Regions from separate parts of the Brevibacillus antibioticus genome, predicted to be linked through region 1. Evidence: predicted binding sites of a transcription regulator. Region 1 holds the regulator's gene; each other region holds the start of a gene.

Region 1 (10,636 bases):
ACAACTCTACACTCCTTCTACGAAAGCGTAACGTGGGAGGATTGGACAAAGAAGGGCTCAAAGCTCAATGATGCCAAAGAGGGAGGAAGAGGGCAGCTTAGCCGCCCATAACATTGGACAGATATTAGCACTCATCACAACTGCAAGCAACAATTGTTAATAAAACGAAAAGAACCAAGACCAAAGCAAAATTGTCGTCAAAGAATCCCATCGATATCACCCCTTTGAAAAGTATGAGGAAGAACCTCAAACTCAAGCTATTCAAATCGCGGAGCTATGTAAGGGCGATATCACAGGAAGCGGAAAATTTGGGCAAGTAAAAAGGTTACCTGTCAAGTCCAGCCGCTCAACAATGTTAAATCAACAGGGGGATATACGATAAAAAAAGCGATCCCCTAGCCACATTCATGGGATTTGGGACTGTGTGCGGTGTCAACGCTTCGGACCTGCATTCAGCGCACTCACGGAAAAAAGATAAAATCATTTATCACACCAGCCAATCATGTATGTAGTGATTGCATGTGCTCTAGGTAAAATTCGAAGATTTATGTTGCATCAAAATCGAAAAGAACATGATCAGCGCAGAGCCTAAAAAGCCAATAACACTCATCAGCGTATCATAGGGGTGATACTGATGGGTAAATACTTGAGTAATCATAGATGAGAGCTACTAACGTAGAAACGAGATGACTGAAAGAGAAAAGGATCGTGTCCCAGGTTGAGATGATTACTAGAATATCACTTGAAAGAAGAGATTTACAGGCTCAAACAATAAAGATAGTGAGACGAGGAACAGCAAGAAAACGATTCAATAGAAAGATTCAATAGAAAATGCAAATGATACTTAAGAAGAGATCATTGTCGGGCTCGGCATCAGAAAAAAAGAAAAACATCATACCGATAGTTTAACAGTCGGTGGATGATGTTTGATTCATACTACAATGTAAAAGTTACGAACTTCTTATATCGCATAGCACCTTTGTCGCCAATATCGCCTGTCATATTGGTTTCTTTCCAAGTTTCATCTCAGTCTTCATTGGAATAGTTGGTGTTAAACGTTATAGGTTGGCCATCCGCAATACCCGTCAACTTCACATGGTATCCGTTGTTCTTTTGCGCTGCTAACACCAGGAAATGAAAGTGATAGAAATAGTGCAGCAGCAATACCAAACAGAGCAAATTTTTTCATATATCTTCCCCTTCATAAGTTTATCTTCCTAGAAAAGTATACGCTTGGGAATAACATATATTCCAATAATCGGTGAATCTGAAAAGAATAAAACAAAAGTTAATCCCAGCCAGTAATTCTTGTTCCTTCTGATTGAATTATGATCCAGCCGACGTATTTCGAGGAGGGTATTACGGTAACAATCCAGCATTTGGAGAATCATACTTCCATGAAATAAATATTAGTTGTCACCTCTCGCAATATCTCCAAACGTTCCTTTACAGGAATATTCCTTTCGGTGTATCTTCCACCTAACAAGATGATCACAACAACGCTGAAGGGGATGAGATGAACGTAGAATCCATCATGTAACGAGGTGAGTGACATGTCAGGGATGAATCCGGGCATGGACATGGCGACGCTGAGTGCTTTAGCTGAACCGAATCGTATGAAAATCGTCGAGCTTTTGCGCGATGGTCCTCTAACTGTAGGGGAAATCGCTGACCAACTGGGGCTTCGCCAGCCCCAAGCCTCGAAGCATTTGAAGGTGCTTAGTGACAACGGGATCGTGGATATGAAGGCCGAAGCCAACCGTCGAATTTACAAACTCAGGCCCGAGCCCTTTCAAGCGCTAGATTCTTGGGTGAAGTCATTCCAGCGTGTAATGGAAGAAAGATTCGATAATCTGGAAGACTATTTGCGGGAACTGCAAAACAAGGAAAATACTTGAGATCCATTCAAATGAATGAGGAGGAATTGCTATGTCAAGAAACGCAATGGTTTCAAGGGTAGAGAATGAGCGGGTGCTTGTATTGGAGCGTGTATTCGACGCGCCTAGAGATCTCGTATTCCAGATGTTTAAGGAGCCTGAGCATCTCAAGCGCTGGTGGGGACCGAAAGGCTGGGAACTCCCGGTTTGTCATGTTGATTTCCGACCAGGCGGTGTTTGGCACTACTGCATGAAGTGCGTCGATAAGAATCAAGGTGATTTTTACGGCATGGAATCTTGGGGCAAGGCCGTTTATAAGGAAATTGTCGAGCCGGAAAAGATCATCTATACCGACTACTTTTCAGATGCAGAAGGCCACACAAATGATACCATGCCTTCGACAGAGGTTATGATGGAATTCATCGATTTGGTTGGCAAGACGAAACTGGTTAGCCGTTCTGAATATGTAACTGCGGAAGCCCTTAAAACAGTCATGGACATGGGCATACTAGAGGGTATCACCCAAACGTGGGATCGTTTGGAAGAGAGTCTGAACGAGATCAAGTAAGGGACATAGAGGAAAGGCCGCCTGGCATGGAGACCCAGCGGCTTTTTCATTTTAGGTGCAGATTTATTTCACCATCAGCGCAATAAAATCGTTCAGCTTATCCAGCGAAATGATGTTTTGATTGCACGTCACACTGTCCTGACAAATGTAGTTTCCTTTTTTCAAATACGTTCCATCCCCAGAACCTTTGGCTTCAAGGACGAACATGCCGATTTCCTCAAAGCGATTACAAAGCGCGCAAACGCCTTTTTTGTTTAGATTTGTAAACTGTCCGTGTATGCCAATCAGTTTTCCTTGGTGGTAAGCAACAATAAATTTCTTTTCCGTCGCAGTGTCTAGCCAGCTCACATAAGAGATTTCTGAAAAATCGATTTCAGCGACATTCGAGACTTTCAGCTTCTTTACCTTTGGAAAGAGCTTCTTAATGGAAGACTCTGTGAGAGCAGGGAATGGAATTACAAACGTTGAAAGCTGATGCAATAACTGCTTTCCTTCTGCCTTTTCTTTTATCGAGTCAATCGGATGCAAAATCTCTTTTTGTTCTTCTGTTATGTTTGGGAACAACTGAAAGATTTCTTCATGGGCGATTTCTTTTCGTGCACGAATCACATTGATATCTGTACTGGTCGCGTAGGCGTTCATGATTGCTTGAACGCGTGATTTAATGAAGTGATATTGATGCGTATGGATAAAAGGTTCCATCTTGCGGTTCCTCCTTGTTCTGTCTTGTAAGGTGGGTTCCTCTTTACTTTAGTGTGTTTGCAAGAGAGGAGAAAGGGAAAGGACATTTCCCAAAAAAACTCGCCATAAAAAAGCACTAACAACGTAAATGGAAAGGTCGTCAGTGCTTTATAAACGTCTATTTGGTATACACGATTTTTTTAATCGTCTCTGTAGACAAAAAGTATTCCTCCGCTAACTGAGAAATAGCCGTTCCGGCCCGAAAGCTGCTTTTAATAGCCGTATTCCGCTCATCCAGGAGTTTTCTCCCGCCAGTGCGCGACCCCCATTTTTGATGGGTTACTTTTGTCTTCGGAATATAAATGGTTTCTCCTTGCACGTACTTTTGAATTTCTGCGAGTAACGATTCGGGAAGGATTAAATTTGCTTTCACACATTTCATTTCTGCTCGCTCCTTATTTATAGATAAGAAAATAAGGGGCAAAGCCAAGAAATAGGAAATGAGATACGCAAAGGAAGGCGATGATTTAATTAAACGGAAGACCACCCCATGCAAAGTATCGCCTTACTATTTCTAGGCTTTGCATGAGCCGCTGCGGTATGTGGCAAATTGAGAGCATTCGCCATTGTTACACCCCCTCGAGGTCCATTTTAAAAACGGCATTCCCTTTCCTTTTCGAAAAGGGAGTATTTGTAATTATATAAGAAAACGGCTTTTTTGTATAACGATACTTATAAACATGTAAGTGGATATGTAAGGAAAGTCGATTATTTACAGGATGCTCCCAGGACGCAAATGGAGTTAGAATGAGATGGGTACTTTTGATGTAGAAACGGAACAGCTCATTCACATGAAAGAACAAGATATATCTCATTCAAACAAATTTCACGTGATGAGAATTCTTCTTGTGGTCTTTTTTATTGGAAAGAAGGGATTGCTGAAAAGGAGTATGATTACAACCAGCACAAGCAACAGGATGGGAGGGTTTTACATGGGTGAATATCGATTGATTAGTGACTACAAGCATATCGAAACATACAAGGAAAGCTTTAATGAGCTCGCCAAACAGATCTTTCAGCTCGATTTTAAAGAATGGTATAACAAGGGCTTTTGGAATGACAACTATGTTTGCTATTCCTATTTGGATGGGGAACAGGTTATTGCCAACGCTTCCGTTAGTAAGATGATCGTGAACATCAATGGTAAGGACTACGAGGCGCTCCAGGTAGGAACGGTCATGACTCATCCAGCTTATCGCAATCAAGGATTGGCAGCAAAGCTGATGAACCATATTATTCAAAGATATGAGAAGGAATACGATTTTATTTATTTGTATGCCAATGATACCGTGCTCGATTTTTATCCGAAGTTTGGATTTGAGAGAATACAGGAAAGTAGTTTTTGCTTATTGGCATCCGATTTGAAAAAACAAGTGGAACAAAAAGCGGTTTTGCGCAAGCTGGAAGTTGATAGCGAGGCCGATTATCTCGTCATGAAGGAATTTGTCGCCAAGCGAATCCCCGTATCATCGCGATTGGGCGTCAAGAATAGTGAGCAACTGGTGATGTTTTACTTTCTGCTTGTTTTTCGGGATGCGATCTATTACGTCGAAGAGCAGGATGTGATCGTATTATTTGAACGGGCGGAAGACCAACTTCATGTATTTGATTTGGTAAGTAAAAAGCCAGTTGATATAGAAGCGGTTATTTCTCATTTGGTAACAGATGAGACAGCAATCATTCATTTTCACTTTATGCCGGATAGTGAGAATGAGAAGATCCAATCTGCTTTGATGACAACGACGGACGATGTCTTATTTGTTCGTCCCTCGTTCAAAATGGAGATAGAACATTTTCGTTTCCCGCTAACTTCTCACGCATAAAAAGTCCGTTTTTTTGTTGTTAGGGACAACATAAAACATAATCAAAACCATGTTCTCTGAAGATCAATCCTTTCGCAGGAGCTGAACTCTTTGTCGTAATTCCTGTTCGGTTAACGGCTCCAATTGCAACAAGGCCTCATATGGATCATCACCCGGAATTTGAAAGTACCTGGCAAATGCTGGCTCTGTCTTGATGCCGTTTTGCTTCAGATCCCTGATATGTTGGTAGGCATCCAAGCCCGCTATGTCTAACAATCGTGCCTCGATGTCCATATGACGATAGGCATTTTGCTTTTCGACAGCAACCGGTTGAGCAAACAATTCAAACCAAAAGTCAGCTGTGAAAAACGAGATAACGCATGTGGGAATACTTTTTACATCTAGCTGTGTCACTTCAAATCCGGGCAAGCCGCCAAATGCTGTACGAACAGCCTGCTCAAACTGTTCCAGGTCATGACTCTCGCAAATAATATCCAGATCGCTTTGCACAACATCAATGTCCAATGGGATGGTTCCGGCCAGCACAGGACGGTAATCGGATAGTACTTCCATGATGTGCGTCTGTTGAATCGCTTCCCATGCGGCTTTTTGGCGCATCGTTCCTCTGCTCAAGTAAGAGAGATCATGCCAATTTCTCATGAGACTACCTCCATGTCTACTTTCTTTTAAAATAGTTTAGACAAAAGTGAATAAGTACGCAACGAAATCGGCAATCACTCGTATACCTAAAGGAAGGGAGTGTAGTGAATGGAAATACTTTTGTGGGTCGTGGTTGTGTTATTGTTCTTACTAAGCATCGCAGGAATTTTTTTGCCCGTTTTACCGGATACGATTTTGCTGTGGGCGGGCTTTTTGCTCTATCACTTTTTCATTGCAGATCCAGGAGCGGGATTGCCGGCCTCCTTTTGGTGGGGAATGGTCGTTCTAAGTATTCTGCTTTATGGTGCTGACTTGCTGACGAACATGTACTTCGTGAAAAAGTATGGGGGATCCAAATGGTCATCCATTGCTGCTGCGGTCGGAATTTTCCTCGGGATTTTCGTTTTTCCACCGTTTGGTATGCTGATCTTGCCGTTCGTATTCGTCGTTCTCGTAGAGTTGATGGTACAGAAGCAGTCGATGGAGCGAGCATTGAAAGCGGGGGTAGGCTCACTGATCGGATTTTTGGGCAGCGCGGTCGTAAAAGTTATCTTGCAAGTTACGATGATCATCTGGTTTTTTGTCGCTAGATAACATATAGAAAACGCAAAGGACAGCCGAGGCTGTCCTTTTTTACGTGGAACTAATGAATGAGGCGATAGACACCGATGACTTTACCGAGAATGGTGACTTGCTCCAGAATGATCGGTTCCATTGTGGCATTTTCCGGTTGGAGACGGAAGTGGTTCTTCTCTTTGAAAAATCTTTTGACGGTGGCTTCGTCTTCTTCCGTCATGGCTACGACAATGTCACCATTGTCCGCTACATGCTGTTGGCGAACAATGACGTAGTCTCCGTCGAGAATTCCAGCATCAATCATACTGTTCCCGGAGACGCGCAGCATGTAAACCTTGTCAGAAGTCACGATATTGTCTGGAAGCGGGAAGTATTCTTCTACATCCTCAATGGCAGTAATCGGTTGTCCAGCGGTTACTTTACCGATTACTGGCACACGGACGACAGAGTCTTCAAAATTGTCTTGAAAACGATCTTCATCTGATAGCAATTCGATAGCGCGAGGTTTGGTAGGATCTCGACGAATGAGGCCTTTTTTCTCCAAACGTGCTAAATGACCATGTACCGTTGAGCTGGAAGCTAGTCCGACAGCCTCTCCAATTTCACGTACGGAAGGCGGATACCCTTTATCGCGAACTTCCTTTCGTATGAACTCGATGATGGCTTGTTGTCTACTCGATAATTTTGACATAAAAAGACACCTCTGATTTCTCGAACATATTTTCCAGTATTATACCATGGGAGCTTGCGTTCGACAAACATAAGTTCGATTATTCGTTGACATGAACGTATGTTCTCATTTATCATGAGGTTACAAGAGATCAGAACGTATGTTTGCAAGGGGGCCATTATTATGAATTCATCGACTGTACGTAATCGTTTCGAGAAAAAAGAAGAACGTCGTGTTCGTTTTGGTATCACGAGAGGTCAAGCTCTCTTGTTTCTAATTACATTTACTCTCTTTTTTTATCTGCTGACCGAACTGGTGTTTGCTTCTTCGCCAATGGAGGAGCCACAAGGGTTAGAAGTAATCGTACAAACCGGTGATAGCCTATGGTCGTTAGCTGTTCGCCACTCAGATCAGCATATAGATGTTCGTGACTATATCATAGAAATCAAGGAAGCAAACGGTTTGGATAGCAACAGGATTTACCCGGGTCAGACTCTGATCATGCCTGATATGCCGTAAGTGCTCGGTTGTCTTGCGGGATCATTCGAATGTGGTATAATGAAGCGGCACTACTACAGAGTGGGAGGAACCAGCAGTGGTATCTGACGCAGAAATTAAACGCATTAACGAATTGGTCAAAAAATCTCGCGAAGAAGGTTTGACCGAAGAGGAAAAGCTCGAACAAAAAGCATTGCGCCAAAAGTACATTGACGCCGTTAAGCTTTCGTTGAGAGCAAATTTGGATTCCATCCGTTATGTGGAAGACCTTGAAGAAAATAAGCCAAAACAGTAAGATAACAATTACTGATACGACAGACATCCTCGCTTGACGCTAGGGTGTCTTTTTCTGTGACATACATAACGCTCTGATAACCAGGGAGGGAAAGCAATGGCGTGGATAGCTGTGGCGGTTGGAGGAGCAGTTGGCTCACTTTTGCGCTACGTATTGTCTTTGCTCGCGAATCAGCCGGGATGGCCGTGGGGAACCTGGATCGCCAATGTTTGTGGATCTTTGATCATCGGCATCTTGTTCGTGCTGGGGAAAGAACGTGGCTTTTTATCTCCGACACTCTATCTCTTATTTGCAACGGGTGTCATGGGAGGATTTACGACTTTCTCTAGCTTCTCCTTGGAAGTGGTCTCTTTTTGGGGAGAAGGCCACTTGTTACGTGGCACTTTGTACGCTCTTCTCAGTTTGGGAGTCGGTTTACTTTCTTGTGCGGTTGGAATTTGGCTGGCTAGGCAATGGTCCTGATACTTGCAATGACACGATACATGTGAGGGGGAATGAAGATGAGTACACAGCATCGTGATTATGAATTGGAACAAAAAAAACTGGATGAAACCATTTCAGCGATCGACGAAGAAATGGAGCAGCTTCGCAATGAGATTCGCGAGGCAACAGATGACTATGTGAAACAGGTCGTTAACTATAAAAAGGCAAAGGATTTGACCTATCTTGAAGATCAGGGGCGAGAGAAGCCTTATTTCGGCAGAGTAGATTTCTTGAAAGATGAAATCTACGAGCTGGATCAGGTCTACATAGGAAAACGCGGAATTGTACGCAGCGATACATTTGATTCTGTCGTCGTGGATTGGCGCGCGCCTATCGCCAGTCTTTATTATTCCGGAGAGAGCAAAGAAGCGTTTTACCGGATGGGACGCGAGATCGTGCGTGGTGAAGTTCGATTAAAGCGTAATTTTGCGATCGAAGACGGGAAGATCGTCGGCATTTATGATGGAGCGGTAAAAGAAACGATTAACCGCGAAATGGGGCATCCTGACGAGTTCTTGCAAGAGGGCTTCATTGATGAATTTTTGGCAGCCAATCTGAATCAGGCGAACGATAGCAGGTTAAAAGACATCGTCGCTACGATTCAATCCGAGCAGAATGATATTATCCGGGCGGAAAAAGAACGGCCTATTGTTGTGCAAGGAGTAGCGGGGAGCGGAAAAACGACCATTGCGCTGCACCGACTCTCCTATTTGATTTACAACTACCAGGATTCCATGATGTCCAAAAAATTTATGGTGTTTGCACCAAACCGGATGTTTCTTACCTATATATCCGAGGTTTTACCTGAGTTGGGAGTCGATGACGTTCAACAGTCTACCTTTGTAGACTGGGCAGCGCGTCTTGTGAAGCCTCTGCTGCCAAAGGGATGGAGAATCGTGAGTCCCGATAAGCCTCTTCAATTGTTCTTCGAAGAGGGGCAGGATGAGCGCCAGCAAGAAATGACGCGAAACAGGCTTCGTTTCAAAGGATCGCTCGCTTGTCGGGAGGCGCTGGAGCAATACATTCGGCATATCGTCGAAACAAGAATCCCTTTTAAGAAGCTCAGCTTTTTATACAACAAAACGAAGCAAGTCTTTTCCATTCCGGGTGATTTTATTCGCCAATGCTTCTTGGAGCAATTCGGAAATATGCCGTATCATCGACGGGTAGAAGCGCTTCGCAAGCATTTGAAACAAGAAATGAACAAGCAATTGTTTGCCCATTTGCGAGAGCGAAAAGTAGATTTGGACAAAGAAGGCTTGTACAAATTCGAGAAAATGCTGGAGCAAATACTGGATACGTACCTGACTTCGTTTCCAAGACTGGAAATCTTCACAGCTTATCGCGAGTTGATTGCTGACGAGGAATTGCTGCGCAAGCTCGTCCCTGCTGATATTTCAGACGAAGTTGTGCGTGATGTGACTCAGTCAAGTGCGGCGCTGCTTTCAGAGGAGAGATTGGAGCCGGAAGATATCGCGCCGTTGCTATACTTGCAGCATATTGTTGAAGGAATGAATAAAGCAGAGCATTTTGATCATACGGTTGTGGATGAAGCACAAGACTTGAGTGCGCTAGAAATAGCCGTTATAGCATTGGCAACCAAGCGAAACTCACTAACGATCGTGGGAGATATTGCGCAAGGCATTCATAGCTACCGGGGGATTCATGCCTGGGAAGAGTTGACGAAGGGGATTTTTGAAAAGCTGTTTCCTTCCTATTATACGTTGTCGCAAAGCTATCGTTCGACCATTGAGATCATGCGCTGTGCCAATGAAGTGTTGCGGCAAATTGAATTGCCCGAGACGGTATTGGCAAAACCGGTTTTGCGCCATGGTGATAAACCGATCATGGTCAAGACTCGTTCACGAGCGCAACTGTGGGAGGACATCTCTTCGCGTGTGGCTGCCTACCAATCGGAAGGCTTCAAAACGATTGCGATCGTAGCGAAAACCATTCAAGCGAGTAAAAAAGCACATAAATGCCTGCAAGACAAAATAGCTGATTTGACCCTGTTAGGCACCAAAGATAACCAATTTCCAGGTGGCGTAACCATCATGCCTGCTTTTTTAACGAAAGGCTTGCAGTTCGATGTGGTCATCATACTGGATGTGGACGCCTATCAAAATAATGAATGGGACGCAAAACTATTGTATGTCGCGATGACGCGTCCGGTCCATCGGCTTATAATGACGCAGGTTGACGGCGTTTCTTCACCGTTGCTGAAAGATTTACGGACTGAGCAGTACACCATGGCGACCGACGAGTAAGAATCTACTCATCAAAGAAACCCTCTGCCTGTAAAAAAGCAGAGGGTTTATCTGTATCATGCTTAGTGGTCGCCTGTGTTACCTTTAGAAGGGTTGGTAATCACAAAACCTTCTTCCGGCAAGAAAAGGTAATCAATGATGATGCCATCCAGCAATGGCTCATCCTTTTTCACGATCACATCGATCTCTTTGTCTGTCG
Region 2 (10,636 bases), 440 kb from region 1:
CTTTACAGCTTTAGAGAGCATTTGATGAAAGCCCGAATGGGTAACCTCTAAATCAAAGACAGCTCTGGTTAAAATGCCAACATTCTCCCCAAATGTCTCTAAATCGGGTCGGTGTGCTGAAGATTCACTCCCTGTTTTCTGAAGGATATAGACACAACTACTAGGTACCTCTTGGAGTACCACAGGAGAATGAGTAGCTACAATAGCAACACCATTCCTCTTAATTAATAGATCTGATAATACGCGTGTAAATGCCGAGAGAAGTGGTGGATGTAGATGCCCTTCAGGTTCATCGAGTACGACCAAGGAACGGTCCTCCACCTTATCTACCAGTTTGGTAATGGTAAGCAATACGATTGCATGACCAGAACTAAGCTTACGAAATAGCACTGGGGCGGTTTTCTTGAATACAGGTTCGTCCATTTGCATAAGTGAAGAAAACTCATATTCTTTAAAAACGGGGTCGGTCTCCAACATTTCTATAGCGTTTAACCATCGGTTTTTTTTAGCTCCAACTCTACACTCCATAAGACTAGTTATTAATTCACGCTGTAGTTCTTCAGGACTTTTTGGTGAAGCAATATACGTATCTCCATTAGTTTTTGGTCGCTTTAGACCTACGTAAGAGTACTGTATTCCTTTATCTTTATTCGATTGTTCGTCCAATGGTTCGGTTTTATCAAAGGCACTGAAGGAAACCGCGACAAGATTAGAGAAAATATTCTCATGGTACATATTCTTAGATGTAAACTCCCCATAAACTTCAGGTTTAGGCGTGATTATAGAATTTATCATATTCGTGAGTAACCGTGTTTTTCCAACACCGTTGCGACCAATTAGGATATGTATATTTGTGGGGGGGTTTGACTCTGGTTCAACCAAAAAATCAAGTTCTAGAGGTGTTTCTCCTTCAAAAGACGGTTCAATGTATTTAAAACGATAACGAGTTAATCTGGCACCACCATTTGCCATATGACGAAACTGTCCCATAACTGTTGTCAGTGTAATACCCCGTAGGAGCGAATCCATAGTTACTCTTTCGTTTAACGCCTTTTCAAACAAAGTAGGATAAAATGCGATATCATTTAACGCCTGAAACACCTTCATTCGAATTTCCTCACCACAGATGTTGTTAAGGTTATCATAATAACTATCATCTTGCCCAAGCGAAAAAAAATTCTCACCTAAACTATCGAAGGATTCAGGAATTTCTGGTCTCCCATAATTTATTGTAGGACTCATACCAAAACGCCCAATTTTAACTCCACCGATATAATGTACGGTGCCCTCTTTGTCGACATAAGCCAAGGTATATAAGGTATGCCATTCACGCCAATCGTTCCAATTGTCATGAATAAGATAAAGTTGCGAATGTGGTGAACTGGGTGGACTAAAACTAGGTGATTTCTTATATTCAATTAACATATGATAATTATCCTCCCTAGAATTTTTGAACAATTTTATAAATATCCATAATGCCAAACGTTACAATTTACGTTAAGAACGTTGTTTTATAGCTACATTTCGATTTTTGAGGCAACAAGGGCATTTAGCCTATAGCTCCATCTTATCGATCTTACATTATCATACTAATTAGTCATTTTGTAGGGTTATGTAGGATGTAACGAAATCCGTGCAGCTTATTTACCAATTCGTACTCAAGGATCTCTGCCCGCTAACCATGCATTGCCCTCGAATTCTAATTAAATGAGCGTTACTTGAAAGGCTGGTGTTTAAGGTTAGTTTCTATTATCTACAATCGTGAATTACTCAAATCTGAATCGGCTACACAATCTATCAAAAGATTTGATAGATTGTCGTCCTGTTCCATTATTCGGCTAAGTAAGAACCATTTAATGAAGCTGTTGCGGGCGGGATAGTGAGATATCGAAGTGGATTTTACCCATTTATAGGATATACAAGTGATATAATGTTATTGTCAAATTTATTATACTAACGGGGGGATCTCTATTCCTACTGATCAAGCCAGATTTCTACAACTAAAACTAAATCAAGTCTCTCAAAGGCATGGTTCGGATAGAGTAGCACTTTTTCGTGGGTTTTATGAAGATATTACTGACGAAAGATTAAAGGAAATGTTTTCAATTTTCCATGCTCAGTTCAACGATTTATTTTCATTTATGAATGATAAAAGCTACGCAACTGGTGGCGGACATTACAATGCTGATGCAAGTAGAGATCTCATTGATCTAATTGAACAGGTCAGAATAGTTCAGTCTACACTCAGAGATGAATTTGCATTTGAGATAAATGACTATTATGAAAAATTAATGGGGAAATGCAGATCTTTTTTATCAAAAAGTAGAGGAAGTACAATCCCGGAAGATTTCCCTTCAATTAATCTTATAGAAGACCAACCTATTTTCATCCTCTCCGAAATTAAATTTATTCCAGGCGTGAAAGCAAGTGTATCAACAAAATTGCGATTTATAGGAGAAGGATCCTACGCAAAAGTATTCAAGTATAAAGACCCTCATTATGGTTCCTTTTTCGCTGTGAAAAGAGCAGAACACGACTTGCGACCCGATGAGTTGGAGCGGTTTAAGAATGAATTTAAAGATCTTAAAACCCTGGATTGCCCCTTCATTATCAAGGCATATAGCTATGATGAAGAAGCAAATGAATATGTCATGGAGTATGCAGACGAGACATTAAGCAAATACATTTATAGGAATAACAGTACACTAACATTTAAAAAAAGGAGGGTTTTGGTAGAACAATTATTTCTTGCATTTAAGTATATTCATTCAACAGGAATACTTCATAGAGACATTAGTTATACGAATATTTTAGTTAAAAATTTCGGAGACAGTTCGACATTATTAAAAGTCTCGGATTTTGGTTTGGTTAAACGCGCAAGCAGCACGCTAACCAGACAGGGGACCGAAATAAAAGGGGCTATCAATGACTACACTGACCTGACCGCAGTTGGTTTTGAAAATTACGAGATAAGACATGAAACATATGCTCTTGGAAAAGTGATTTATTTTATCCTTACTGGCCGATCTAACGGGTATCATCGAGAAAAAAATGATGCGCTGAATGAATTCATATCAAGAGCAATTTCACCTAATAAAGGAATTAGGTTTACTAGTGTAGATGAGATGAGGGATGTATTGGTCGGAAAGGTATATCCTTCTCTTCGAATAAGTGAATTAAGTAAATAAAGTATATTACGATGTTAGATCGTCTTTGGTAAACAATCTGTAGTGTATTATTGGGTCTGGATCGGAAAATGCTACACTGATACAAAATTAATACTTAACAACAGGTGTGAATGGCCATGGAACCATCTATGTGCGTAAAGAGAGCTATAAACGATATGGCGGATCACGGGCAGTTATGCCGTGTCTTGCCGGAAGGAGTCACGCCGGTCACGTCAAGGCGACCAGAGGGAGAGATGCCTATTTCGAGCTCGGTTCCACGCAACAACATAATGGCGATCGAAGATGCGGGCAAGCGTACGATGGAATTTGTCGTGCTGTTCATAACGAACGTGTTCGATGAACCTGAGTTCCATTGGCTCTCCAATCCATATGCCAGCGAGAACAAGGAGCGGTACAGGATTTCTGAGGCCGGTGCGCGGGTGTTCTTCTGGTGGCCAGAGAAAGGCAATGAATAATGATGAGACGTGGGGCTAGTATAATCATTTAGTATCCATAGGAATTCGGTAAAAATGGTAATTGATAAACTGCAGAAGTTCAAACTTGTCCTCTGACAACACTTATCGGAGGATAGGAACATATCCAGTAACGACCGCGATCTCGCGGTTTTTATTTTACTGGTATAATTCTTGCCTGAGAAATGGGAGTTAGTTCTTTGGCATTTACAATTTCAGTGTAAATGGAGCTGGTCAATATTATTGTGGAGAGGAGTTATCATTTGCTTTTCTCATCATATTGAGAATTAGAACTTTTGCAACTGACTTCAATTTTAATATGTCTCTGTAATACGTTAAGAGCCCAGTGCATTGTTTCTGGGCTCTTAGCGTTAACCGATCATTTGCTCTAATAACTCCGAGGCTAGCGTTCTCGAACCACTCAAACCCTTTACATACTTCAATGGCCCCTCACTCGACCACTCGATCCCCTTAAGTTTCTTAATATGACGTGCAGCTGAAGTAAGATCGACTTGTTTACGGGGTTCCTGTATGCAGGTTACAAGAACTTGGGAACCTGCGATTGATAGAGCATCTAAGCATACAATATGTGTTAAGCGTTGGCCTTTATAGTCCATCCATTCTGAAGGGAACAATTCCTTCATTGTAGAGAAATAAAATGTGGCAAGAGAAAGCTTTTCCTCCTTTGTGAAAACACTTAGTTTTTGATTTTTAAACAACAAGCTTAATGTTCGGTATAAGTTTTGAAGTGTAATATGCCTGCTTTTGTTACGTTTGCCGAGGATACTTCCATTATTATGGAAGGGGCTACCGCTCTGGATTAAGAGCTGTGTTGCAACCCAACTAAGTTCATCAGAATCTCTACGTAAATATTTACTTAATGAGGAGCCTATGCCTTTAGCTTTTGTATTAATCGTATCAAAAAGCCTAATCTCCTCATCTTCATCGAGATAATGAAAGGAAAGGAACGGGATGTTTAAATCCGAATTTGTTTCTTGAATGTACCGCTTTATACCCCCTAAACGATGTTGCCCATCCATTAAAGAGGCCTTACCTTTACAGATTAGACGACCATATGCCGGTCGAGCACGATCGTAACAAACAAACTCCCACTTCGATGCAGCGTTGAGTAGGATAGGTGTGAAAAGTGCATCTTCTCCTTTTGAAAGATAAATTGCAAAATCGTGGCTTCTTTTTTGATCGACTGGCCTTTGATATCCTTTACCCGACGGATCATCATATGGCTTTACATAATACAATCCCATTATGGTTGACGCAGATATATTACCCTGATAGGCAATTTTACCTCTGATTTTACTGACTAGAACATTCTCTATAACTACTTGATTTGGAAGTGTTGTGTCCATATTTCATTCTCCTGTAATGACTATAGTATCTTGGTAACAACAATAATAGTTTTTATAAGATCTAAAATCAATTGGTTTTATATGTTATGACTATATTTAATTGCCTGCATGACTTGCCTACTCTTTAAGAGAGGTGGTTTTATGGCAGGGTTAATTAATCAAATCGGGAAACAAATACGTATTCTTCGAAAAAATCGTGGACTTACACAAGAGCAGTTGGGAGAGAAAGTAAAATTACCTCAGTCATATATCGGTGGTGTAGAGCGAGGGGAGAAGAACATCTCAATCGAAACCCTTGAGCGGTTCATTCTTGCTTTAAAAGTTAGCCCTTCTGAGTTATTTGGAACGGAACTACCTTCTGATAAGGAAAAGATTCTGGACTTACTCAAAGTGTTACTTCAAAATCGTAGCTTAAAAGAAATAGAGATCATTTACAACCTATCCAAAGACGTGCTAAGCGCTTTTGATGCCAAAAATGCTGATTAGACTGCTTCAAAAAAGTGGTCTTAAACCGACCACTTTCCGCAGCCGCTGGTCTAGTTGTCGCTATTTCTGAACATATCGGAGACATATTTTGAAATTCGCATACTTATTTCTGCTCGTGCTACATCACGCACTATAGCGAAGGTATCCTCATAACCTCGACACACAAACCGATAATACAGCGCGCTATCTATGCGTTCTTCTTGAAATACTTTAATATTTTTTGCCTTCAGTTTTTTCCTGACCTCACTTAGATCCAGATGGATTCGTGCCATCAATACTTGGGAAGCTTTGAGGTAAAGATTTTTCAATGAATAGGACGAGAGGCCGATTTCTGTACTGTTTTTATCGACTATCGTTAAGATCATCGGCAGAAGAACCGAATCCCTTATTAATTCAAGTTCTTCTTTGCTGGGTAACTCTGGTTTGACCGGCTTTTGTTGCAGATTCTTTCTGCTTAAATATTGTTCTCGGTGTTCTGGAAGCATCATTCGACTAGATTCCCATCGTCCATTATTCTGAAGTTTTTTACTCATCTATAGTGCCCTCCTATTTTCGCACTACGCTCTTGAGCTTGTGCTGCTCCCAATAAAGATGATGCGCGCAAAATCGCTGTGCTTCCGTAGCGATTCTTTATTTGATCTGTGGTGCGTTCTAGCCTTTTGTACCTTTCTCTATTACCGAAGAAGGAAAGTTGGTACTCATCATCACGGCTCAAATTTGATACCACTATTCCAAGTTTTCGAATCGGTTGTTCATCCCAATGGGTATAAAACAACTTCCGAGCTGCTTCAAACACCTCATTGGTTATATTGGTTGGATCGTCAATCGTGATTTGTCTAAAAAATCCCGTAGGTCTGTCAAAGTCAGCACCTTGAGCTCCTACGGATACCACTTTTCCGATGTAGCCTTTGGCACGACAACGGCGACAAACTTCTTCGCTTAACTCAAGCAGTATGACGTCGATATCCTCCTTATGGGAATAGTCACGCGGCAAAGTCGTTTGATGTCCAATAGCTTGTTGATGATCGTGTGTGCCTGGCGTAACTGCGCTTGGGTCTATGCCGTTCGCAGTTTGCCAATACAATTCAGCTTGTATATCACTATTTTTACCCATAACAAGTTTCATTCTACGTTTGAAATCACCAAGTGGAAGTTTGGCTATATCGCCAATTGTCGCAATGCCTATTCGGTTAAAGTGAGCCGTCATCCGTGAACCGACACCGAACATTTTGTTGATGGGCTGAGGCCATAACAGACTATCTATATCGCTTTTAGGAAGTGTGAAGATACCCGTTTCACTTTTTTTAGCCCATATGTCAGTTGCCATTTTCGCCAACATCTTCGTTGAACTTATACCCACCCTAATCCAAACACCGGTAGACATCATTACCTTGACTTGTATTCGTTTTGCAATTTCTTCTGGAGATCCAAAATAAGAAAGCGATCCGGTCACATCCAAAAATTGCTCGTCAATTGAAAATGGCTCAACTAAGTCTGTAAAGGATTCAAAGATCTCAGTAATCATTAGTGATACATCGATATAAGTCTGCATGCGAGGACGTATAACGACTGCATCAGGACATTTAGCGAGAGCCTGACCCAATGTTTCTGCCGTAGTTATTCCAAACTTTTTGGCCACAGGACATGCTGCTAAGACGATGCCTGATCTTCTAGCCGGATCTCCGGCCACAATAACGGGACTATTGCGATATTCTGGACGTGCTGCCTTTTCAACAGATGCATAAAATGATTGGCAATCCGCCAACATTATTACGGGCACCACAATGACACCCCCAAATTAATGCGAAAATATGTTCTTATTATATATCGAATGTACGTTCGTAATACAAGGGATAAATCATCCAGTTCAGGTATTTTTTCCACCCTAATATTTTTCTTCAAGCTCTCAATACAACAATGGTCCCAGAACTCCTGAATAGAGTTCTGGGACCATTGTATGCAAAACCTTGGGCAAAAGGCAAAAGAGGGGTAATCAAATGTAAAATAATTAAAAGAGTCTTTCGCGTAAGAAACAACTGCAAAAATCCAATTATTATTTCGATGAAATTACCAAACTTTCTTGAGATATCTGAATCAGAAACGGCTATTCCTTTGACACTTCACAATTGTACAGCACATACTCATTTAAATTGTGGTCATACCGAACTCCATTGCTATCCATGTAAATTTTATAAACCAGATGACGAAACATATAAAGAACATGAGGCGCAGCTTTTACGATTCATTATTATGGCACTTCAGGATCAGTCACGGGCTAGGTAAAAAATATTGGGAAAAAGAGATGCTTACATTAAAATTCGAGGAGATTAATCCTCTAATTAGCAACAGTTTTAAAAAATTGTTCAGACATTTTGGGCTAAACAATAAAGATGTAAGCAAATTGGAGAAATACTTACGAAAGGTTGCTAAAAACTACATAACAACGCAAAAGGGCTCAAGGGTAACACCTACACCTGTTAGAAGCAATGGAATTAATAAAGGAGACCAAATCATGGTAAGACCGAAATCGTATTCACAAAGGGATTTAAAAAGGTAATATGATAAAATTAACGAAAGTAATGGTTTCGAGGTATATAGCTGAGAAACTGGGTTTGAAAAGTGATCGTATGCTTTGGATGAGTGACAGCGACTCGAGACAGTTTCTTGATGAGTGGTTTGATCGTTTAAAACAGGAAATCGAGATAATAGCCGGTGAGACTACATTTTCAGGCAATATTAACACTGGAAATGAGTTAGAGAGAAGAATAAAACAATTAAAGATTCAAATTGAAGTACTATTGAACGAAAATAAAACCTTGAAAGAAGAAAATTTTCATTTAAGAATGCTTTCCTTTGATAAATTCGGTAAAGCTGACGCTTAGTTCAAGAATGCTACCATACGATAGTTATGATAAGAGAATGAAATGCGACCGTTGCTTGAGGTTAGTTTTAGTTCTAAGCAGGTGTGCCCTCCAAGCATAATGAACATATCAGATTCAACCAAACATATTCCCATATCGGAAATAATCCAGTGTAAATACGAATAACCGAGATGCCTCAGTAAAGTAACTCGCTTCGAAAGTTCAACCAAATAGCGATAGTCGACTGTCCCTTTATACGTGTATACATTAGAAGGGGCAAGATCATCCAGGTGTTCTTTTGTTACCTCAGAGACTTTGTTGATCTCAAATTTTAACGAATGGAATGAAATGGGAGTTGTAGCAAATGGCATTAGTTCGTCCTCGGCTAAACGATAACTTTAACCTACCGTTTACCCAAGAAGAAGTTGATTTTGCTATTCCATTCTTGGATGAAGATATCCCACTTTATTTGGATCCCTTTTTGCTCTGGAAATCACCCTCAATGCAAGATAACTCGTTACATACTGCGGTTGTCAATGCGTTTAACCACCTTGGCTACCTTATGAATAAGGGGAACGATAAGGAAGCTATTGAAATCTTAATTCGTGCGTCTGAATGCAATGAAGCTGGTCTTGGAATGTCTAAGACGAGAAAAGGGGCAAGGATTGGAGAAAAAACAGCTCGAAATATCCTTTCTCTTTTTAACGACATTCCCCAAGTAAATAAAAGCGGCTTCGTTCACTTTGAGGAAATTCAGCTCTTTGTTGACCAGATATCTAGTGACCGTATAAGCGATATCGCATGTAATTTTTTGGAATCATTTCTTATCGATTTTACAATGTCTGAATGTGAGAAACACTCTATTCCAATGTCCAAAATCAGTGTTCATGACATTTATGACTATAAAATGAACAAATTTATAGTGGAAGAAGTATTTCTACCTTCTAATCCCGAAACTCAACAACCTATTCTATTGATGCCCAAACGATGGCTTCGTGTACTTCCTTGGATTAACTATGAAGACTACTTTAAAGACTATTTCATCAAAGAGGTTAGTAAAGAAGACCATGAAACTTCAAGAGTTAAGGTGCTAAACTTTAATCGGCAGAATTATGATGTAGTAAAAGCATATATCTCAACAAAAGAAAGAACGCAAGCTGACTGTAAGAACGACCCGTTATTTAGACCGATCCCTATTACTTCAGCAAAAAGAAAACTTTCTACGATTTTGAAATTACCAACAGGGAAGACGGATAATGCTGACAAAAAATATGAAGATCATATTGTTCAGTTGATGGCTTCTCTCTTGTATCCGCAAATGGATTTTGCTGCAGAGCAAAGTCGTACAGATTCAGGTGTACTAATTCGAGACCTAGTATTTTATAACAATAGATCGTTTGATTTTTTAAAAGATATTTATGATGAATATGGCAGCCGACAGATTGTTATGGAGCTAAAAAATGTAGCAAAGGTAGAGAGAGACCACATATACCAATTTAACCGTTACCTAAACGACCATTTCGGTAGATTTGGTATCATTGTAACAAGAAACCCTTTACCAAGGAGTGTTTTCAAAAACACGATTGATTTATGGTCAGGACAGAGACGATGTATCATCGCTCTTACTGACCAAGACATTGAGATGATGGTTACAATTTTCGAAAGCAAGCAAAGATTACCAATTGAAGTAATAAAAAAGAAGTACATTGAGTTCACACGATCTTGTCCATCATAACGCAAAAGGAGGGGGAATATGGATATTAGTCACTTTGAAAAAGTAGAAGCACAGTTGCAGGGATTATTTAATGAAATTACTGCTCTATCAAAGAAGAAGCCAGATGATGCAATTAACAAATTTAAACTTAAATTTGTTAACCAAATTATTGTAGAAGCGAATAAAATCCTTAAACAGGAGAAACCATTTCCTGATTTTTACTCTTTTGAGGAAGATGACTTACCTACAAACAGTGACGTTGTTATGATATTGTCACAATACATAAGCTGCTTAGAGAAATTACGGTCAGATAATATCACCTCTAACTTAGGCAGTTGGTATTGGAGGGTAAAGGGAGAGCAGACAAGTATCAAAACAGCTCCCCCTAAGAAGATAGCTCCAAGGATTTGAGCGAGAGGGTGTATGAAATGGTTAAAAAAAATAATGAAGATAAGGAAAAACTCCCTACAGAACTTCAGGCTGAACGCTTTGATATGTTGGAGCCAATGTTGGAATCTCATTTACATGAAGTCAGGGAGTTCTCTAAAAAGAAGCAGGATGGCGTACT
Region 3 (10,636 bases), 280 kb from region 1:
GCCGCATTCACGGTAGTTTGTATGGCCTGTCGCCCGTAGGATTTAGACAGGCTGTGGAACAGCAACGAGTAAAGCCATTTGTCGTAAGAGTATAGCAACGCTGCGATTAGCACAGTTTGTTTGTTTTTCTTCAGCCTAGGTAGAGAAAGGTCTGAGGTCAAACGAATTCCTTGACGCGAGTGCTTTCTCTGCCTACTCTACCAAATGGTTGAAAGAAATGAAAAACTAAGAAATAGCGAGAATAAGGGAGCTTGACTCAATAATTGAGGGATTTAACCGGTTTTTGATAACATCGGACTATTGAGTAAAGTAAATTTATATCTATCACTAGGAAGCGAGGAATAGGTATGACTAAAGTTGCCAAAACATTTGGTAAGTCCATTTTAGCATTATCAATGCTGAGTCTATTAACAACTTCTGCTCCCACATTCGCACAAACAATTAATGGTCCTTCATCTTATGCCTACGAGAAAAGCAATCAATATTTTTCTGGCACACAAGAGGCTATAAGTCAAAGTTTTATCCAAGAAGTAACGCAATATGTAAAATTGGACGAGAAGACAAAACAATTCTATTTGTCCACAGATGCAATAAAAGCATTGGGAAAAGAAAAATATAAGATGGCTTTAGAAATTATTACTCAAACAAATAAACAAATTATTCCATTTAAACACGAACTTGTTGCCTCTAATGGAGTCTTGGTTGACGCAAACAGTAAATCTGAATCAAATAAAGTCTCTCCATCTGCCATTAAGCATAGCAAATATTGGGATTATGATTTTACTTGGTGGGGGCTTCAAATTTATTGGTCACATCAATTTATTGAGGATCTAAAAAAGGACATTGGACTTAAAGCTGGTATTACTGTAGGCGGAGCAATTGGAACCATTCAATATTTGATGGAGAAAAATGGTAAGAGACCACCAAGCTGGTTTTCAACTTGGACTTCTGCCGCAGCCGCATTATCTCTCTATGCGTTTTTAAATCAAGATGAAGGTTGTGGAGTTTATCTTGATTGCTACGCATACGTACCAACACGCTGGCACTCCGCATGCTAGAGTTGTCATATAAAAATGTGCATTCTATTAATTCCTAAAATGGACTAATGGAATGCACATTTATTTTTCAATAACCACCCAGATTTCCAAGGAGGATTGATTTGCTTGGGTTATATTCGTGAATATGTCAGAACAAAATTACTTTGGAACATATTAGCGGCTCTTATTTTAATTGCCCTTCCGTATTTTTTTCAATTTCAACTAGAGATAAGAGAAACTTTAATGGGGGGAATAATTTTCTTCATCATTATCTCTCTTTTTGATATCCTAGCCATTTCTCGAAGGCACAACAAGTAGAATTAATGTTGATGTAATACTAAAGCCCTCCTCAGATCACTGAAGGAGGGTTGATGTTTTCCTACACTTGTACTCTTATTGGGGTACCGCTAACCAAATGACATAAAACCCACGCTAAGGATTGGGATGCATTAAAGACCTCGATTTCCTGTTCGCCAAGGAAAATCAAGGTTTTGAGGTTTACTCAGGCTTTGTCATTTTGATGTCTTTGTAGCTGATGCAGCAATGTCTGAGCCAGTAGCAAACCACTTGTCTGGCCGACCATATAAGCGTAATCTGGGTCTTTCGAGTCTATTTTGATCGTTTGCAGATACACTTGGAATTCGTGAATATTCCCTTCCAAAATCTCGATAACTTCATCAATCGTTATGATTTCCTTGGAATCATTTATGGGTTATCCCCTCTCTTTTTCCAATCTGTTTATGCACCAAACGGTTTCTCGATAGCGTGTGAAATTCGCGTTTTGTTGGCGGGACCCCTTCATGAGGAATAGAAAAAAAGGTTGCGAACTTATGTTCGTAATAACTATAATGGAAATACAATTTCTCACACATGATGAGGCGGGTGGAAAAGCGTGGCTAACGGCAATCTTGAAGTAACGGACAAAGAAAGAGAGGCATTTATGTACATGCTGCGAGATTCGGCAAGAGAGAATTATTCCTTGAATGTGAGCTGGTGTATGTCCTTTGAGGGGGAGCGGGGGAATACGTGCAGCATGTGGGGTGTGGTCAAATGGGTAGACCCGAAGGCGCGGCGTGTTCAATTAGCAAACCAAACGAGTAGTCAATGGATCGAGATGGAGAAAATTATCAATGTACATGCATAGCAGTGCAGGTAGAAACCTTACATGAAATTCAACTCATGCAGGGTTTCTGGGTCCTTTTTTTACCTATGTTCCATTCTTCGGATAGGGCTTCCCGTCCGCTTGAAATAACTTACTCACCATTCCATAAAGACGACCTGACATGTTAGGGAAAACGAAGGAGTATTCATTCGCTCCTTGATTCAGCAAGACGATCGGTGCTTCCACGATGTAGGGGATTTTCATTAGATCGAGCACCTTCTTATATTCCTCTACCTTGGAATGGTTTACCGTATAATAAAATGATTTAGAAAAATTCATGCGAGCACGCTCCTTTTCCTTATTGTAGCATATCCACAGTTTGTCGTATAAATGAACATAATAAATGTTATGTAAACATATTGTAATTTCCTTTCTCTATATGAAGAGAGAAGATTCACAAAAACTTCTACCTATGATAGAATAAAGACCAAAATTTTACCAATAGGAGAAAAATGATGCTAATCAGCCAACAACTCCTTTCTGTGAACGGATTATCGTACACGATTCGCTCTGCAATAGAAACAGATGCACAACAATTGTCGGACCTGCGGCTGCAAATCGATGGGGAGACTGAAAATTTGGACAGAGAAAGAGGTGAGGCTTTTATCGATGTGCAAGGATTCGAACACATCATCAAAACGGATGCAGAAAGTGCAAGAAATTTGTTTTTAGTTGCTGTTATACAAGATCGGATTGTCGGGTTTTCTAGATGTGCAGGTGTTTACTTAAACAGATTTGCCCACAAAGTTGAGTTTGGTGTGTGCGTATCACAAGAGTTCTGGGGTTATGGCATTGGGAAGAATCTCTTGCAAGAATCAGTTGCCTGGGCAGACGCCAACCACATTACCAAAATGACGTTGAATGTGATGGAAACGAATGAGAAGGCAATTGAGCTGTACAAACGGTTTGGTTTTGAAATCGAAGGGGTACTCAAAAACGACAAAGTTCTTTCCGATGGCAATTACTACAACACTATTCTTATGGGAAGATTCAAAAATGACAGGAGAGTAACATGACGAGAAAACGAGCGAGAGAATGTGGCGTTTTTATCGGGGCGGGAATCCCGGGTGCGTTTAACGCGATTACGGATGTAAAAGGTGTGCGGGTCGGCCACAAAACGATTCAAAAGGAAGACGTTTGTTCGGGTTTGACCGTCATTGTTCCCAACGACGGTCAATTGGAGGGGCAGCATTTTCCTGCTGGTTTCTTCTCCTTTAATGGTACAGGCGAATTTACGGGAAGTCACTGGATAGAAGAGACGGGTACGCTCGTGACACCGATCGTATTTACGGGTAGTCATTTACTCGGGCTGGCACATCATCATCTTGCGCGTGCGACGAGAAAAATCGAGGGGCTTGAACCGTTTTCCAATGGAATCGTCGCGGAGACATGGGATGGTTGGTTAAGTGATCTCGAAAAGACGCAGATACAGTATGAGGATTTGGAAGAAGCGATTGTAGAAGCGCGTACAGGACATGTCGAGGAAGGCAATGTGGGCGGAGGTACCGGGATGATCTGCTTTGAATTCAAGGGCGGAATCGGAACCTCCTCACGCATCGTCGAAACCGAATGTGGCACTTTTACTGTCGGAGCATTGGTGCAGACGAATTTTGGCAGAAGACACGATTTGAAAGTGAATGGTATTCCTGTGGGCCAGCTGATCTCCGAAAATGAAGTCCCTTTGCCGTGGGTAACTCCTGAAAATGACGGTTCTTTCTTAGTCACGATTGCGACAGACGCGCCTCTCTTGCCGACACAATGCAAGCGCATTTCCAAACGAGCGTCACTCGCGATGGCACAGCTCGGTGCAATTGGCGAGGAGGGCAGCGGTGATTTCTTCTTGACCTTCTCCACAGGAAATTGCTATTCGTATGGCGACGAGCAGATGAGCACAGTGAAAATGTTTCCGTCCGAACAACTGGATGCACTGTTTGAAGCAGCGACCGAGGCGGTCAATGAAGCGATCCTGAATTCCATGTTGATGGCCAAAACGATACAAGGCCAGAAAAACAGAACCGTACATGCATTGCCACTGGATCGTTTCGTAGAAGTCATGTCTCGTTAAATGAAAAAACTCCGCTGGCGATTAGCGGAGTTTTGTTGTCTGCTCATCTGTTAAACGATTGTTTAACTACTGAAGAAGCTACGGCTCGAACGCTTTCTTTTATAATGAGAGCTGCCGTGATGGGAATGACCGTACCGATTGCTTGAGCTGTAATTTCTGCGATGCTTGTAATCGCTGCTGCTGTATTTCCGGTACTTGTGCGAAGATGAGTGATTACCGAGTAAATTTTTCAATAGCTTCTTGAGCATATCAATCACTCCTAGTTAGGTCGGAAGTCTATTTCATATAAGTATATACGAATGTATTGAAGAGTCGTTTCATTATTTTTCTACGTTTTCGCGAAAGGCTGGGCCGATCAGGTCAATCCGGTTCGTCCATATTCCTCCTGTAAAACTTTCTGGCACTCGTTTTAAATCAGTCGGGACATCAAAGCCTTGCGACACATCTCCACTGCCTGCGACCAGGATCACGCGGGTGTCTTTTGCTTCCATTCTGGCCATGAAACGATTCGGCCAACCCCAGAGCCATGGAGCAATCTGATCAGGAATATGCAATTGAGTTTGCGCACAGGCTTCCGGTACATATCTGGACCAACCTGTTGCAATGTACGGGATCAGGCAGCTTTTCATTGTCGCCATAGACATCACGCGTAGCTGAGGCAGTTGTTGCTTCAATGTCTCGATTGGCTCGTCACCGCCATAAACAGAGAGTTGTGCCAGTCGCTGGGCAGGTAATGTTGCCAAAACATCCGCCAAGGCTTTCCCCTCGAGTGGGTCATTGCTTTTGATATGGATAAGTAGCGAGCGATGAGGGAATGTTTGTAGCACATCATCGAGAGAGGGCATCATACCAATCCCTTTTCCACGGAAAGGGAAGGTTTTCCCTTCATCCGCTGTATAATGGTAGCCAATGTCGAGTTGTTGTAATTCGGCCAGGGTATAATCTCTCGTGACACCGGTGCCATTTGTCCGACAGTCGAGCGTCCAGTCATGAAACACAGCGAATCGATTGTCTTTGGTCCATTGTACATCGAGCTCAACAACGTCCGCGCCTGCATCAAAAGCCGCTTGCATGGACGGAATCGTATTTTCCAGGTACGGATGCTCCGGTGGATAAATCCGTTCCGCCGTACAAGTTTCGTTGGTGATGTTCTCCATATGAAAGGTTTGCGCCATTCCCCGGTGAGCAAGTAAAAAAGGCTCGCCTTCTGGCTCTTTTGCAAGATAAGAGCTGTTACCCAGAAACAGGAATGCGATGAAAAGAAGGGGAAACCAGATGCGTTTTCGCTGGAACCATCTCTTTCGTGGTTGATTTCGTTGTTTTGACATGATGGGATACCGCCCCTTCCTTGTAATACTGTGTTCATTGTAGCAAAACGCAAGAGAGGAAGGTACATCCTTAGGGAGTAGGGCTTGGGGCTTGGCATTATTCGAAAAGACTGGCACAATAGACGGGAGATAAGATGTATCCATGCGAAAGCAAGGGGAGGTTCCATGAAAATCGCATTACACCAAATCGCTTATCAGATCGGCATGCACCCAACCGAGATGGCGAAGCTTGTCTACGAGGGTGAAATAACAGGAGAGGTACCTGACCGCAATCCACAAGCGAAGGATGCCTGGGTGGATTTGCACTCTCTGCGTAACTTCATTCAATGGCGATATGATCAAGGGCAAATAGATCAGATGTTCTATGATAAAGCTATGCGTCACCTGAACAAAGCAATGCCAAAAAAATAGTCAAATTTGGAGGAGAAACATGCAAGACTCTATCATTTACTGCATGGTACCAAAAGCATATTGGGAAAAGTGGATGGATAAGGATCATTACTTACCGCGCGATTACGAGCAGGAGGGCTTTATTCACGCGACAAAAGGGGACGAGCTGCTTGAAAAGGTAGCAAACCGCGTCTACGCACAGTTTGACGAGGAGTTGTATGTACTCGTTGTCGATGAAACGAAAACGACTTCGGAAGTCAAATACGAGGCTGCAAAGGATGGATTGCTGTATCCACACATCTATGGACCACTGAATAAAGATGCAATTGTGGATACGAAGCAAATGAATCGGATAGACGGCCAGTGGCGTCTGGGAACGTCCATCCGCTAATCTCTACCAGTTAAACCATTTGAGTAGCGCAAGCACTTCTTGACGCTTGGCCTCAGGTAGCTTGTCGAGTCTGCGCAAGAGAAGATCGATTCGCATGCGCTGCTCCACTTCGGATACAGGTACCTTTTGCCCCTTCACCCATTGTCGTTTGAGGCGGACAGGATCGGTATCAGAGATGATCCGAAGCAGCTTTCTTTCCAGCAAATCTAAGGAAGCCATAGGTGAAACCCTCTTTTTCGTTTAATCCGTTTCTTCTATTATAACACGGGTACATAAAGAAACCATGATTGGCGCACAATGGTAAAGGTGTTGCACATAACCCTTAGTAGGAGGCGTATCCATTATGGCGAAGCCGGATGACCGTTCTGACAACGCAGAAAAGCTGCAAAACATGATTTCCAATACGGAAGAGAACATTCGTGAGTCCGAAGCTTACCTGTCGGCTAATGCTGGCGAGATTTCCGAGGAGGAAAGAGCAAACCTCGAAGCGAAAAATCAGCGTCGTGAAGAAAGCATCGAGGGATATCGCTCGGAAATCAAGGATGAATCTTCGCAGGCATAACCTTGCTACCAAACGTCTGGCGCCAACTTTGCGTCAGGCGTTTTTTTATTCTATCGGGCAAAAGTGCAACAAAACATGATTTGTTTTGCGAAACATGGTAATCTGTAATGGTATAAATTGAATAAGAGGAGAAAGACTTATGAAGCGACCAGAAGATACACGCGTCGTTGTCGGTATGTCCGGCGGAGTCGACTCCTCCGTGACGGCTTACCTGCTTAAGCAACAGGGATATGACGTCATCGGCATCTTCATGAAAAACTGGGATGATACCGATGAATTCGGCCACTGCACGGCGGAAGAAGACTTCCAGGATGTCCGGCGCGTCTGTGAACAGATCGGCATTCCATATTACACGGTAAACTTTGAAAAAGAATACATGGACAAAGTATTCCAGTATTTTTTGGATGAATATAAAAGGGGACGTACACCGAATCCGGATGTTATGTGCAACCGTGAAATCAAGTTCGGTGAGCTTCTTGCCAAGGTCATGGATTTAGGGGCGGATTATATTGCTACCGGCCATTACGCGCAGGTCAAGTACATCGACGGTGAGTACAAGCTGATTCGTGGTGCGGACAACAACAAGGACCAGACTTACTTCTTGAATGTATTGGGCCAAGAACAGCTTTCCAAAACGATGTTCCCGATTGGTCATCTCCCAAAGCCTCAAGTAAGGGAGATCGCAGAGAAAGCAGGACTCTATACAGCGAAAAAGAAGGACAGTACAGGGATCTGCTTTATTGGGGAGCGCAACTTCCGCGATTTCCTGCAAAACTATTTGCCTGCCAAACCAGGAAATATCGAGACGGTTGATGGAGCTGTCATCGGTACGCACGACGGACTGATGTACTATACATTGGGTCAACGACAAGGCTTAGGGATAGGCGGCGGTCATGGCACGAGCGGAGAGCCTTGGTTTGTTGTAGACAAAGATCTGGAACGGAATGTCCTGATCGTCGGCGAAGGCTCTAATCATATCCGTCTGTACTCGAAGAGTCTCTTGGCGACCAACGTGAGCTGGGTGAGTGAAAAGAAGCCTTCCGAAACGTTTACTTGTACTGCGAAATTCCGTTATCGCCAGCCAGATCAGGGAGTAACTGTTCACCTGCTAGAGGATGGCAACGTCGAAGTTGTATTTGATCAGCCGCAAAAAGCAGTGACACCTGGTCAGGCTGTCGTCTTCTACGATGGGGAATTCTGTTTGGGTGGCGGAACGATTGACAAGGTACGCTTCGTCGATAAAGAGAACTAAGATAGACGGGGGAAGCACTCGGTGGATGCTACGAAAAAATCAAAAGTGATTATCGTTTCATTTTTGGCGGGAGCGGTTCTCTTGGCGGTCATCTCTTATTTCGGGATGGCCTCCAAGGGGAAAGAGCATATGGCGACGATCCAAAACGTCATCAAGGAGAACGGCGGGATTGTAGTCGCGGGTGGTGTGACAGCGGTTCCAAAGGAGGAAAGTCCTTTTACCAATAGCGGAAAAGGCAATACCATCTACCGCATCTACTATACGAAAGATGGGCAAACGTTGACGGCTTGGTATCGTGCTGATAACGAATCCTCCATTAAGAAAGAGCCGGAAGCATGGATTCTACCGTAGTAACAAGGATAAACCTGACTGGGAGAGTGAAGGCATCACATGACCCAACATGCTGGACTGCGTGAGCTGGCTGAACTGATTCGAAGACTCGAGCCAGAGTTAGCGGGTGCACAATTAAGTATACTTGCTCATGAAAATAAAGAGGAAATCGCAACACTGCTAGTGGAAGGACTCGGGACGAAGGTTCCTGTCCAACATAGCTCCGGCGAATATGCGAATCATTTGGCGATTTTGCGTGTAGGAGCGAACAAGTACACCTTTGCCCAAGATTGGAGAGAAGTGTACATCAGTGAAATCAATTACTGCGCGTGTCGCATACCTCCAGGGGCCCATGGATTGTTGGTTCACCATATCGATTATCCAGGCGTGATTTATGATGTCTCACGAAAACTAGCCGATCATCAAATCAACGTTTCCAAATTGAATGTATCGCGCGAACAAAAAGGGAAGAATGCCCTGCTGATCTCTGTGACTGATGAAGAGATTACACCGACGATTGTCTCTGCCATCGAAGAGCTGCCCCAAATCACCAAAGTGTTATCTCTACAGTAAGCGAATCATGATAAACAAAAACTGCCCGTTGCTAGTAGCGGGCAGTTTTTTTTGTGGCGAATCTGAGTCCTTGACTAATGAAGACTGGCAAAACAGACGAGTGATTTTCGTTGGCAAATTCCTTAAAGGAAGCCTTGATTTGGCCCTTACCCATGGAGGACAATCGTTCGATCATCGCCAGCGATTTTTCTTTGACCAAGAATCGCCCATCGTTTTCCAACTCGCCGATCGTCAGGAGCGCATGGACGTCGAGGTCATCTGTCAGCAGGCTCGGCAATTGACTCTCCTTCGCAAGCAGCACGCTCTCATTCCAGTGGATAGAGGGGCTACCGGCAATATACCGCTGGAATGCGTGTGGTCTCGACAGAAGCACATGCAAGACAAATAAGCCGCCTAGCGAATGTCCCAAAATCGCTTGCTGCGTCCGATCGATGGGGAAGTCGTTTTCGATGCTAGGCTTGAGCTCCTCCTCTAAAAAGGTGAGGAACTGCTCCGCTCCCCCCATTTGTGGCCACTCGGCTCCTTTTGGGCTGCCAGGAAGCTCTGAGGCGGGAACTTCATGCGTGTAATCATTGAAACGGGCAGGATGGTATGGATCGTCTGTTGGATAGCCAATCCCGACGACGATAGCAGGATACACCCCAGTTCGTTTGGGGCCACGTGATTGTATCCGTATCGCTTCGGTCATAGTGGCAAAAACAGAGTTGCCATCTAGCAAATATATGACGGGAAAGCCTGATTCCGGAGGGGGATCGGCAGGTATACTTACGAAAATGTGATAGTCACGCTCTTGATACGTCATGATTTTACTGTAAGAACGAGGAATGACGACAGGTTGATAGTCGGTGCTTTTCATGAGGGCTACTCTCCAATCTCTCCAAGGCTAACCAACACGCACAAAATCTATTATATGAACGAGAACCAGAGATTGGCAATAGCCGAAAAAGGAGAATAGTTAGTTTTCGAAAAGAGCCCATACTGAGCTTGACTCCTACGATATATTGAGGTAAAGTAAGTTTTACCAACTACATATTGATGCGGTAAGGTGTTTGCCAGCCAGATTTGGTAGACTTAATAGGGAAGTCGGTGAGAATCCGACGCGGTCCCGCCACTGTAATGAGAGAGTTCCATTTGCGTAAGAATGCCACTGATCCATGAGGGATTGGGAAGGTGAAATGGAGCGATGATCCTAAAGCCAGGAGACCTGCCTAACCGCTTGCACTGTTTACCCTACGGGAGATAGGGAAGTGTTCGAGCGCTCAATTCGCGTTGGCGAATTGCTAGATGGAAGTCATCACGCGCATTCGGCATGTAAACGTCGGATGCGCTTTTACTTTGGCTAAATAACATACATACAGAGTAAAAATAGCAGGATAGGATGAGGGACATGCTAATCGCTTATGATTCAAAAACAGGAAACGTCCGAAGATTCGTCAACAAAATAAATTTGCCACATGTGGAAATTGATCAAGATATGGTGCTGGACGAGCCATTCATTTTGATCACATACACGACGGGATTCGGACAAGTGCCGGAGAAGGTGGCG

Evidence for each region. The regulator LexA, encoded in region 1, represses DNA repair genes until DNA is damaged. The targets are predictions, from matches to a motif close to CGAACATATGTTCG.
Region 2: the regulator LexA is predicted to act here: its motif matches at 7,322-7,335, upstream of E8L90_RS04830 (DNA polymerase IV).
Region 3: the regulator LexA is predicted to act here: its motif matches at 1,861-1,874, upstream of E8L90_RS07665 (YolD-like family protein).

What each region holds. Positions count from the first base shown of each region.
Region 1 is NZ_SZNK01000001.1:1,399,435-1,410,070, forward strand. Features, by position in the region: gene E8L90_RS06745 (YjcZ family sporulation protein) at 125-211, opposite strand; gene E8L90_RS06755 (ArsR/SmtB family transcription factor) at 1,554-1,898, shown strand; gene E8L90_RS06760 (SRPBCC domain-containing protein) at 1,930-2,445, shown strand; gene E8L90_RS06765 (FusB/FusC family EF-G-binding protein) at 2,509-3,147, opposite strand; gene E8L90_RS06770 (CD3324 family protein) at 3,305-3,568, opposite strand; gene E8L90_RS06775 (GNAT family N-acetyltransferase) at 4,119-5,009, shown strand; gene E8L90_RS06780 (DUF4269 domain-containing protein) at 5,073-5,648, opposite strand; gene E8L90_RS06785 (DUF456 domain-containing protein) at 5,757-6,242, shown strand; gene lexA (transcriptional repressor LexA) at 6,292-6,915, opposite strand; gene E8L90_RS06795 (LysM peptidoglycan-binding domain-containing protein) at 7,078-7,413, shown strand; gene E8L90_RS06800 (DUF896 domain-containing protein) at 7,490-7,687, shown strand; gene crcB (fluoride efflux transporter CrcB) at 7,784-8,149, shown strand; gene E8L90_RS06810 (HelD family protein) at 8,188-10,437, shown strand; gene E8L90_RS06815 (HesB/IscA family protein) at 10,500-10,636, opposite strand, start outside.
Region 2 is NZ_SZNK01000001.1:958,775-969,410, forward strand. Features, by position in the region: gene E8L90_RS04800 (AAA family ATPase) at 1-1,425, opposite strand, end outside; gene E8L90_RS04805 (protein kinase domain-containing protein) at 2,097-3,188, shown strand; gene E8L90_RS04810 (hypothetical protein) at 3,422-3,643, shown strand; gene E8L90_RS04815 (DGQHR domain-containing protein) at 4,012-5,007, opposite strand; gene E8L90_RS04820 (helix-turn-helix domain-containing protein) at 5,149-5,493, shown strand; gene E8L90_RS04825 (YhjD family protein) at 5,544-6,026, opposite strand; gene E8L90_RS04830 (DNA polymerase IV) at 6,023-7,276, opposite strand; gene E8L90_RS04840 (hypothetical protein) at 8,052-8,375, shown strand; gene E8L90_RS04845 (hypothetical protein) at 8,719-10,089, shown strand; gene E8L90_RS04850 (hypothetical protein) at 10,108-10,479, shown strand; gene E8L90_RS04855 (hypothetical protein) at 10,497-10,636, shown strand, end outside.
Region 3 is NZ_SZNK01000001.1:1,683,300-1,693,935, forward strand. Features, by position in the region: gene E8L90_RS07660 (hypothetical protein) at 348-1,058, shown strand; gene E8L90_RS07665 (YolD-like family protein) at 1,930-2,181, shown strand; gene E8L90_RS07670 (hypothetical protein) at 2,245-2,478, opposite strand; gene E8L90_RS07675 (GNAT family N-acetyltransferase) at 2,655-3,215, shown strand; gene E8L90_RS07680 (P1 family peptidase) at 3,212-4,264, shown strand; gene E8L90_RS07685 (hypothetical protein) at 4,327-4,512, opposite strand; gene E8L90_RS07690 (glycerophosphodiester phosphodiesterase family protein) at 4,585-5,592, opposite strand; gene E8L90_RS07695 (hypothetical protein) at 5,758-6,003, shown strand; gene E8L90_RS07700 (DUF952 domain-containing protein) at 6,023-6,373, shown strand; gene E8L90_RS07705 (hypothetical protein) at 6,377-6,592, opposite strand; gene tlp (small acid-soluble spore protein Tlp) at 6,717-6,935, shown strand; gene mnmA (tRNA 2-thiouridine(34) synthase MnmA) at 7,075-8,187, shown strand; gene E8L90_RS07720 (hypothetical protein) at 8,209-8,538, shown strand; gene E8L90_RS07725 (ACT domain-containing protein) at 8,578-9,090, shown strand; gene E8L90_RS07730 (alpha/beta hydrolase) at 9,122-9,946, opposite strand; cobalamin riboswitch at 10,117-10,316, shown strand; gene nrdI (class Ib ribonucleoside-diphosphate reductase assembly flavoprotein NrdI) at 10,478-10,636, shown strand, end outside.